DNA from 3 places in the Enterobacter sichuanensis genome. Region 1 is predicted to be linked to each of the others. Evidence: predicted binding sites of a transcription regulator. Region 1 holds the regulator's gene; each other region holds the start of a gene.
What was found. Region 1 encodes PurR, which represses purine synthesis genes. Its sites were predicted from a motif close to CANGCAAACGTTTGCNTG; they were not measured.

Region 2: purL (phosphoribosylformylglycinamidine synthase) is a predicted target of PurR. The motif match lies at 1,727-1,744, and genes of this name have one in related genera.
Region 3: C1N69_RS04775 (nucleoside-specific channel-forming protein Tsx) is a predicted target of PurR. The motif match lies at 1,434-1,451, and genes of this name have one in related genera.

What each region holds. Positions count from the first base shown of each region.
Region 1 covers NZ_CP027986.1:2,007,413-2,010,689, reverse strand. The annotation lists gene C1N69_RS09645 (MFS transporter) at 1-353, opposite strand, end outside; gene cydH (cytochrome bd-I oxidase subunit CydH) at 517-606, opposite strand; gene purR (HTH-type transcriptional repressor PurR) at 904-1,929, shown strand; gene punR (DNA-binding transcriptional activator PunR) at 1,946-2,857, opposite strand; gene punC (purine nucleoside transporter PunC) at 2,973-3,277, shown strand, end outside.
Region 2 covers NZ_CP027986.1:3,504,001-3,507,277, forward strand. The annotation lists gene purL (phosphoribosylformylglycinamidine synthase) at 1-1,641, opposite strand, end outside; gene mltF (membrane-bound lytic murein transglycosylase MltF) at 1,909-3,277, shown strand, end outside.
Region 3 covers NZ_CP027986.1:1,035,969-1,039,245, reverse strand. The annotation lists gene ribD (bifunctional diaminohydroxyphosphoribosylaminopyrimidine deaminase/5-amino-6-(5-phosphoribosylamino)uracil reductase RibD) at 1-175, opposite strand, end outside; gene nrdR (transcriptional regulator NrdR) at 180-629, opposite strand; gene C1N69_RS04780 (SadB/YajI family lipoprotein) at 782-1,321, shown strand; gene C1N69_RS04775 (nucleoside-specific channel-forming protein Tsx) at 1,590-2,474, shown strand; gene C1N69_RS04770 (helix-turn-helix transcriptional regulator) at 2,585-3,265, opposite strand.

The DNA.
Region 1 (3,277 bases):
GCTACAACTGACCCTAGCCCAAAGAAGGCGCCGTGGTTAAGGCTGGTCAGAATGCGTGACAGCATCAGGGTGGTGTAGTCCGGCGAAATGGCGGAAAGCACGTTGCCCAGGGTAAAGATCGCCATCAGGAAAATCAGCGCATTGCGACGCGCGCGGTGTGAAAGCAGCAGCGTCATCAGCGGGGCGCCTACCATCACGCCGATGGCATAAGCGCTGATTAACATGCCTGCCGCAGGGATCGAGACGTCCACGCCGCGGGCGATAACAGGCAGTAACCCCATCGGGGAGAATTCAGTGGTGCCAATCCCAAAAGCGCCAATCGCCAGGGCCAGCAGGGGAAAATTGATTTTCATGCGTCAACTCCGGATGCCGTGTCATGTGGTGACACAGAACAAAGAAGCGCAAAGCATGACATCAATCACAAAAAATGAGAAGTTAACAAAATGGCAAAAGATTTTTGCCGTAGATGTAACAATCTGGAACAGCCGCAGGGAGCGTGCGCTCCCTGCGCGTAAATCAGTGCAGCGCCGCCGTCAGGCCTGCGGCAACAATCAGCGCCAGCACAATAAGGGTGGTGAACAGCGAAAACTTCAGATCGGCACTCATCAATTTTTCTCCTTTTAATCCCCCCACGAAAAGTGAGCCTGCTCATTTTTGCACAGTTTACGTCAAAAATCTTCCTGGATTTAAACTGATAACCACTTTACCTCTTCCCCTTTTCATCAAGATAGGACAAAATTCCACGCTAAATTTATTAGCGTACCGGCCATTGACCCCCTCCTGACGTCCCGTGTCGTTTTCCCGGCGTGCCGCAATTCAAAATTGCGTGATAAGGGTGAGAGAAGGCAAACGTTTACCTTCAAGTTTTTCAGGAGCTTAGGATATGGTCTGGAGTGACATTTAATGGCAACAATTAAAGACGTAGCAAAACGCGCAAACGTTTCCACTACAACCGTATCACATGTAATTAACAAAACCCGCTTTGTGGCGGAAGAGACGCGCAACGCCGTCTGGGCGGCAATCAAAGAGCTGCACTACTCACCAAGTGCGGTTGCGCGTAGCCTCAAGGTGAATCACACCAAGTCCATTGGCTTGCTGGCCACCAGCAGTGAAGCGGCCTATTTTGCCGAGATCATCGAGGCAGTAGAGAAAAACTGCTTCCAGAAAGGCTATACCCTGATTCTGGGCAACGCGTGGAATAGCATTGAAAAACAGCGCGCCTACCTGTCGATGATGGCGCAAAAGCGCGTGGATGGCCTGCTGGTAATGTGTTCCGAATACCCGGAATCCGTGCTGTCGATGCTGGAAGAGTATCGCCATATTCCCATGGTGGTGATGGACTGGGGTGAAGCGCGAGCGGATTTCACCGATTCCGTCATCGATAACGCCTTTGAAGGCGGCTATATGGCCGGTCGTTACCTGATCGAGCGCGGCCACCGTGAGATTGGCGTGATCCCGGGCCCTCTGGAGCGCAATACCGGCGCGGGTCGTCTGGCCGGTTTTATGAAAGCGATGGAAGAAGCGCTGATCACCGTACCGGAAAACTGGATCGTACAGGGAGACTTTGAGCCGGAATCAGGCTACCGCGCGATGCAGCAGATTGTCTCCCAGCAGCACCGCCCAACCGCTGTTTTCTGCGGGGGTGACATCATGGCGATGGGCGCGCTTTGCGCGGCCGATGAACTGGGTCTGCGCGTACCGCAGGATATTTCGGTGATCGGGTATGACAACGTGCGTAACGCGCGCTTCTTTACCCCCGCGCTGACCACCATTCACCAGCCGAAAGATTCACTGGGTGAAACGGCTTTCAATATGCTGTTGGACAGGATCGTCAACAAGCGCGAAGAGTCGCAGTCCATTGAAGTTCATCCGCGTCTTATCGAACGCCGTTCCGTTGCGGATGGTCCGTTCCGCGACTATCGTCGTTAATTTTGTACGGGGCCAGCTATGCTGGCTCCCGTAACCATTCCCGGTTTAGCGTTTCGCTGTCTCCCAGATAATCCAGCAGCCAGGCCATGGCGGGCGAGACGTCATTTTGTTGCCAGGTGAGGCAGCAGGCCGCATCCGGGAAGGGATTCTCCAGCGTCAGTTCTACCCATTCTCCGGTATCGATTCTGGGGCGCGCAAAATGAGCGGGCACCATCGCGACGCACAGCCCGGCACTGAGGCACGTTGCTGACGATTCCCAGTCAGGCGCCACCACGCGCCGCTGGTTATCCAGCAGCCAGGTGATGCGCTTGGGTAATGAACGGGAGGTATCCTCCAGCACCAGCGATGGCCAGTTGCGCAGCGTATCGTCGCTCAGCCGTCCTTCCAGCGCCGCCAGGGGGTGATCGCTGGCCACCACGCATTTCCAGCTCAGCATCCCCATATCACGGAAGGCGTAACGCCCCCCGACCGGGATCGCCTGTGTGGCCCCTATCGCCATCTCCACCCTTCCGTCCGCCAGGGCATCCCAGACGCCGTTGAATACCTCTTGTGAGACCCGCAGTTCGACATCGGAAAAATGTCGATAGAAATCCACGATCATCTGCCGGGTGCGCTCCGGCTTAACGATATTGTCCACCGCAATGGAAAGATGACCCCGCCAGCCGTTTGCGATCTGCTGGCACTGTTCGCGGGTGATCTGCATTTTTTTGATAACAGAACGCCCTTCCTTCAAAAACCACGCCCCTGCGGGCGTTAATTCCACATCGCGATGGCGCCGTTCAAACAGTGGAACCGCCAGCCATTCCTCAAGCTGACGCACCGTGTAGCTGATAGCAGACGGGACGCGGTGCAGCTCCTGCGCCGCACCGCTAAAGCTGCCGTTACGCGCGACAGCATCGACCACTTCAAGAGAATAATCTGACCACATTTTCTGCCTGCAAAAAATTTGAATGCACCCGCCAAATATTAGCGTTTCACAAGCGGCTTTGCACTACATACACTCAGCGCCAACGTACACCTGCCTCCTTCAGGAGAAGAAAATAATGCAACCCAGGAAAGGTTTTTTAGTCTGGCTTGGCGGCTTAAGCGTGCTGGGCTTTTTGGCCACCGATATGTACCTGCCGGCTTTTGCCGCGATGCAGGAAGATTTGCAAACCCCTGCCGCGGCCATCAGCGCCAGCCTGAGTTTGTTCCTCGCCGGTTTTGCTTTCGCACAGCTGCTCTGGGGACCGCTCTCGGATCGCTTTGGTCGTAAACCGGTATTACTGCTGGGCCTGGCGATTTTTGCCGTGGGCTGTCTGGGGATGCTCTGGGTCCGCGATGCCACCTGGCTGCTGGTGCTGCGCTT
Region 2 (3,277 bases), 1.5 Mb from region 1:
AGATTCGTTACACCAGATTTCCAGCGGGCTCATCCCCGGCTCGTCGCTCAGGATATCGCGCAGGTTGAAACGACCGCCGCGACCGCCGTCGCTGACCAGCTCCGGCATGGCGTTAGAGAGACCGCCCGCGCCAACGTCATGAATAAAGAGGATCGGGTTCGCGTCGCCCAGCTGCCAGCAGCGGTCGATCACTTCCTGACAGCGGCGCTCCATTTCCGGGTTGTCGCGCTGAACGGACGCAAAGTCGAGATCCGCGTCAGACTGACCGGAGGTCATTGAAGAGGCCGCACCGCCGCCCAGGCCGATGTTCATCGCCGGGCCACCGAGCACGATCAGCTTCGCGCCAACGACGATCTCGCCTTTCTGCACGTGATCGGCACGAATGTTGCCGATCCCGCCCGCCAGCATGATCGGTTTATGGTAGCCACGCAGCTCTTCGCCGTTGTGGCTCTCCACTTTCTCTTCATAGGTACGGAAGTAACCGTTCAGGGCCGGACGACCAAATTCGTTGTTAAACGCCGCACCGCCCAGAGGGCCGTCGGTCATGATATCCAGCGCGGTAACGATGCGCTCCGGCTTGCCGAAATTTTCTTCCCACGGCTGCTCGAAGCCCGGAATACGGAGGTTGGAAACGGAGAAACCGACCAGACCCGCTTTTGGTTTAGCACCGCGACCGGTCGCCCCTTCATCACGAATTTCACCGCCGGAACCGGTCGCCGCTCCCGGCCACGGGGAAATCGCCGTCGGGTGGTTATGGGTTTCCACTTTCATCAGGATATGCGCAGGCTCCTGATGGAAGTCATAGCGCCCTGCTTCGCGATCGGCGAAGAAGCGGCCCACCTCGGAACCTTCCATCACCGCGGCGTTGTCTTTGTAGGCAGACAGCACGTGGTCAGGGGTTTTCTCCATGGTGTTTTTAATCATTTTGAACAGCGACTTAGGCTGCTGTTCGCCGTCGATAATCCAGTCGGCATTGAAAATCTTATGGCGGCAGTGCTCAGAGTTCGCCTGCGCGAACATGTAGAGTTCGATGTCATTCGGGTTGCGGTTGAGCTTAACAAACGCATCCTGCAGGTAGTCGATTTCATCTTCTGCCAGTGCCAGGCCGAGACGCAGGTTGGCGTCAATCAGCGCCTGACGGCCCTGCCCCAGCAGGTCAACGCTCTGTACCGGCGCAGGCTGATGGTGGGAGAAGAGCTTCTGCGCGTCATCGAGAGAGGCAAACACGCTCTCCATCATGCGATCGTGCAGTTCAGCCGCAACCGCCTGCCACTGTGCGTCGCTCAGGGTTGACGCTTCCACATAGTACGCCACGCCGCGTTCCAGACGGTTAATCTGGCTCAGACCACAGTTGTGGGCGATGTCGGTGGCTTTGGAAGACCAGGGGGAGATGGTGCCCGGACGAGGCGTCGCAAGGATCAGTTTGCCGGTTGGCGTATGGCTGCTCAGGCTTGGGCCATACTTGAGCAGGCGTTCCAGCTGTACGCGCTCCTCTGCATTCAGGGGGGCATTCAGGTCAGCAAAATGGACATACTCAGCGTAAATATTGCTTACCGGAAGGTCGGCCGCCTGAAAACGTGCCAGCAGTTTGTTAATACGGAAGGCAGACAGTGCAGGCGAACCACGCAGAATTTCCATCATAAGTCTCTCGTCTTCGAAGCGCCGGGGCGCTTACAGTGTGCGCAAGGGGGGAAAACGGGCGTCATTATAGAGAATCCTGAGCGCCGACGAAACCGTTTGCGTCGAAATAAAATCGACGTCGCCTTTTAACAATAGTTGTGACCTGTCTCTCTAATTGGTTGCCAAGTGGCGCAAGTTTACGCAAAATGCCGCTCATTCAATGGCAAACCTTATTGTTAACATGGCTACAGCAGACTGAGGCAACCGGCGTCGCAGAGAATTAACTAATTGAAAAAATTAAAGATTAATTATCTGCTCATCGGCATTGTGACGTTGCTGCTGGCAGTGGCCCTCTGGCCTTCCATCCCCTGGTTCGGTAAAGCCGAAAACCGTATCGCCGCCATTCAGGAGCGGGGGGAACTCCGCGTCAGTACCCTCAACTCTCCGCTGATTTACAGCGACATCAACGGCAAAATCATTGGTCTGGATTACGAACTGGCGCAACAGTTCGCCGATTATCTTGGCGTGAAGCTTAAAATTACCGTCCGTCAGAATATCAACCAGCTGTTTGATGACCTCGACAACGACGATGCCGACATCCTCGCCGCCGGGCTGGTGTATAACAGCGAGCGCAGCAAGAACTATCAGCCGGGCCCGACCTACTACTCCGTTTCGCAACAGCTTGTCTATCGTGTCGGGAGCCAGCGTCCGCGCTCGCTGGCGACTATTAACGATCGACAGCTGACGATTGCCCCAGGCCATGTGGTGATTGACGATCTGCGCGAACTCAAGGAGAAGAAATACCCGGACCTGAGCTGGACGGTGGAGGCGAAACTCGGCACGACGGAGCTGCTGGAGCAGGTTAAAGATCAGAAAGTGCCGTACACCATCGCCGATTCGGTCGCGATCAGCCTTTTCCAGCGCGTGCATCCTGAAATCGCCGTGGCGCTGGACGTCACCGACGAACAGCCTGTCACCTGGTTTACCCAGCTCGACAACGACCAGACCCTCTCTGCCGCGATGCTCGATTTCTTCAACACCATCAATGAAGACGGTACCCTGGCGCGTCTCGAAGAGAAGTACCTCGGCCATGGTGATGACTTTGACTACGTTGACACCCGCAGTTTCCTGCGCGCGGTAGACAGCGTCCTGCCGGACCTGCAGCCGCTGTTCGAAAAATACGCCCAGGAAATTGACTGGAAACTGCTGGCGGCTATTTCGTATCAGGAATCCCACTGGGATACCCAGGCCACGTCTCCGACTGGCGTACGTGGTTTGATGATGTTAACCAAAAATACCGCGCTGAGCCTGGGGGTGAATGACCGTACCGATGCCGAGCAGAGCATCAGCGGCGGCGCGCGCTACCTGCAGGATATGATGGCTAAAGTACCGGAAACGGTGCCGGAAGAAGAGCGGATCTGGTTTGCGCTGGCGGCTTACAATATGGGCTACGCGCATATGCTGGATGCACGTACGTTGACGGCGAAAACCAAAGGTAACCCCGACAGCTGGTCAGACGTAAAACAGCGCCTGCCGCTGCTGAGCCAGAAGCCCTGGTATAACAAGCTGACATACGGCTACGCGCGCGGCCATGAAGCGTACGCCTACGTGGAAAATATCCGTAAATATCAGATTAGCCTGGTCGGATATCTGCTGG
Region 3 (3,277 bases), 970 kb from region 1:
CCATGCGCAGGGCATGAACCTCAGCATGGGGCTCACCCGCGCGGTAGTGAAAACCTTCCCCCACGATCTCGCCATCGTTAACGATAACGCACCCGACATTCGGGTTAGGGTGGGTGGTAAAACGACCACGCTGCGCCAGTTTCATGGCGCGCGCCATGTACATCTCATCCTGCATGGACTTAATCCTGTAAGCGGGCGATCTCTTCGCCAAACTCTTTGATATCTTCGAAACTGCGATAAACAGAGGCGAAGCGGATATAGGCGACCTTATCGAGCTTTTTCAGCTGTTCCATCACCAGATTACCGATCATCTTGCTGGGCACTTCACGCTCGCCCAAACCACGAAGGTAAGATTTTATGTGGTTTAACGCCATTTCAACGTCATCCGCACTGACGGGCCGTTTTTCCAGGGCCTTCAGCATCCCGCTACGCAATTTCTCTTCGTTGAAGGGTTCACGCACGTCGTTAGTTTTTACCACGCGCGGCATGACCAGCTCTGCCACCTCAAAGGTCGTGAAACGCTCGTTACACACCAGACACTGCCGACGACGGCGTACGGATGATCCTTCGCCCACAAGACGAGAGTCGATGACTTTGGTATCCACAGCGGAGCAAAATGGGCAATGCATACGGTATCCCTGTTATCTGGTTAACTGATTTTCATTTTACCCTGATCTGGCCTGACAACAAAGGAAGAGCTTTTTGAGATAAAGGATCTATGTCTGACGCCACAATGCTGGCTACCATTAGGGCGATCCGTTATTTCAAGGAAATAAACGCAATGACAAGACGTTACCTGAAAATATTGCTGGTGGGGAGCCTCTTCACCCTTAGCGCCTGTGCACAGCAAACCGAAGTCCGTCAGATGAAACAGAGCGTGAATACGCTTAATACCGCGGTGGACAAACTGAACAAAGAAACGGTGAAGTTCACCCAGCAAAATGCGCTGAATGCCAAATCCAGCAGCGGGGTTTATCTGCTGCCGGGCGCGAATACCCCTGCGCGACTTAACAGCCAGGTTGGCACGCTAAAAATGTCTCTGGTGAATGTGGCGGCGAATGCAGATGGTACTCGCGCAACATTACGCATCCAGGGAGAATCCAACGATCCGCTGCCGGCCTTCAGCGGCACCGTCGAGTGGGGCCAGATCCAGGGCACCACGGAGAACTACCAGGAAGTGAATGTCAGAAATCAGCTTTTCACGGCACCCGCCAGCGTGCTGGCTCCGAGCGATGTTGACATTCCGCTGCAGCTCACCGGACTCACCCCGGCTCAGTTAGGTTTTATCCGCATTCACGATATCCAACCCGCCGCGCAATAACCCCTTCTTCTCGCGGAGTGCAATGTCACTCCGCTAACATTTACATTTCGTATGGATTGGCAACATAAATGATTGCCGCTACAATCCCGCCCGTTTAAAGTACGCAAACGTGAACGCAATCGATTACGTGTATGAGAGATATGTGAAACAACACATATTTTTGTGAGCAGGGATTCCTATAATAGGCACCGCAGAAACACGAAATATTTAGAAACGCAATTCGCGCATTTTTCACTCCCGGAAGGGAATTTCAATCAGTGGCATGATTATGAAAAAAACATTACTCGCAGCTGGCGCCGTGCTGGCACTGTCCTCTTCTTTCACTGTTAACGCAGCGGAAAACGATAAACCACAATACCTCTCCGACTGGTGGCACCAGAGCGTTAACGTGGTCGGCAGCTACCACACCCGCTTCGGACCACAGATCCGTAACGATACCTACCTGGAATACGAAGCGTTCGCCAAGAAAGACTGGTTTGATTTCTACGGTTATATGGATGCACCTGTCTTCTTCGGTGGTAACACCGACGCGAAAGGTATCTGGAACCACGGTTCCCCACTGTTCATGGAGATCGAACCGCGCTTCTCTATTGATAAGCTGACCGGTACCAGCCTGGCGTTTGGTCCGTTCAAAGAGTGGTATTTCGCGAACAACTATATTTACGACATGGGCCGTAACAAGTCCGGTCGCCAGAGCACCTGGTACATGGGTCTGGGTACGGACATCGACACCGGTCTGCCAATGAGCCTGTCTCTGAACGTGTACGCGAAATATCAGTGGCAGAACTACGGTGCCGCGAACGAAAACGAGTGGGATGGCTACCGTTTCAAAGTGAAATACTTTGTGCCAATTACTCAGCTGTGGGGCGGCAACCTGAGCTATATCGGCTTCACCAACTTTGACTGGGGTTCAGATCTGGGCGACAACGACTTCCGCGACCTGAACGGTAAGAAAGCGCGCACCAACGACTCCATCGCGTCCAGCCACATCCTGGCGCTGAACTACGATCACTGGCACTACTCTGTTGTGGCACGTTACTGGCACAACGGTGGTCAGTGGAACGACGATGCCAGCCTGAACTTCGGCAACGGCGACTTCAGCGTTCGTTCTACCGGTTGGGGTGGTTACCTGGTGGTGGGTTACAACTTCTAATCGTATGATTGTTGCCGGGTGGCGGCTACGCCTTACCCGGCCTACAAAACCTGTAGGCCCGTGCAAGCGCAGCGCCGCCGGGCAAAAAAGCCAGCTCAAGGGCTGGCTTATTACTGCTTCACCTTCCGTAAAAAATCCGCCAACGACCTGTCCGCACTCTCGCTAAAGCGCCTCTCCGTCTGCGCAATATTGAGACATCTGTCGAGCCGAAAACAGCGATAGTCCTCGCGCCGTTCGCACCACGCTGCCAGCAGCCAGCGCTCGCCCCAAAAGAACAACCCCAGCGGCTGAACCTCACGTTTAGAGAGCTGTCCGGCTTCATCACGGTAATGCAACGCCAGCACGCGCTGGGCGGAAATCGCCTGATGGATCCTGTCAAAATCGCTGCGGGAGTGGCTTTGCATGCAAAAATCCGGGGCGTAGATCCGCGTCTGCTCCGCCTTTCGACGACTCTCCTCGGGCAGGATCGCGAGCACTTTCTCCTGAGCCGACTCCAGCTCGCGCGAGAGCGACTCCCCGCCCCAGGTTTTGAGCAGGCGAATCGCGACAATCAACGCCTCAGACTCCTTGTTTGTCAGCATCAGCGGCGGCAGGTCAAAACCCGACATCAGCCGGTATCCGCTCCCTGCCTCGCCTTCCACCGGCACGCCAGAAAGCGACAGGTCGCGAATATCGCGGTAGACGGTGCGTTCGGACACGCCAAGTCGGTCCGCCAGATGCGCTGCCGTTGTCAGACGCCTGCCCCGCAGGATCTGCACTATCTGGAACAAACGGTCAGCGCGTCGGGTCATAGGTTCGTTAAC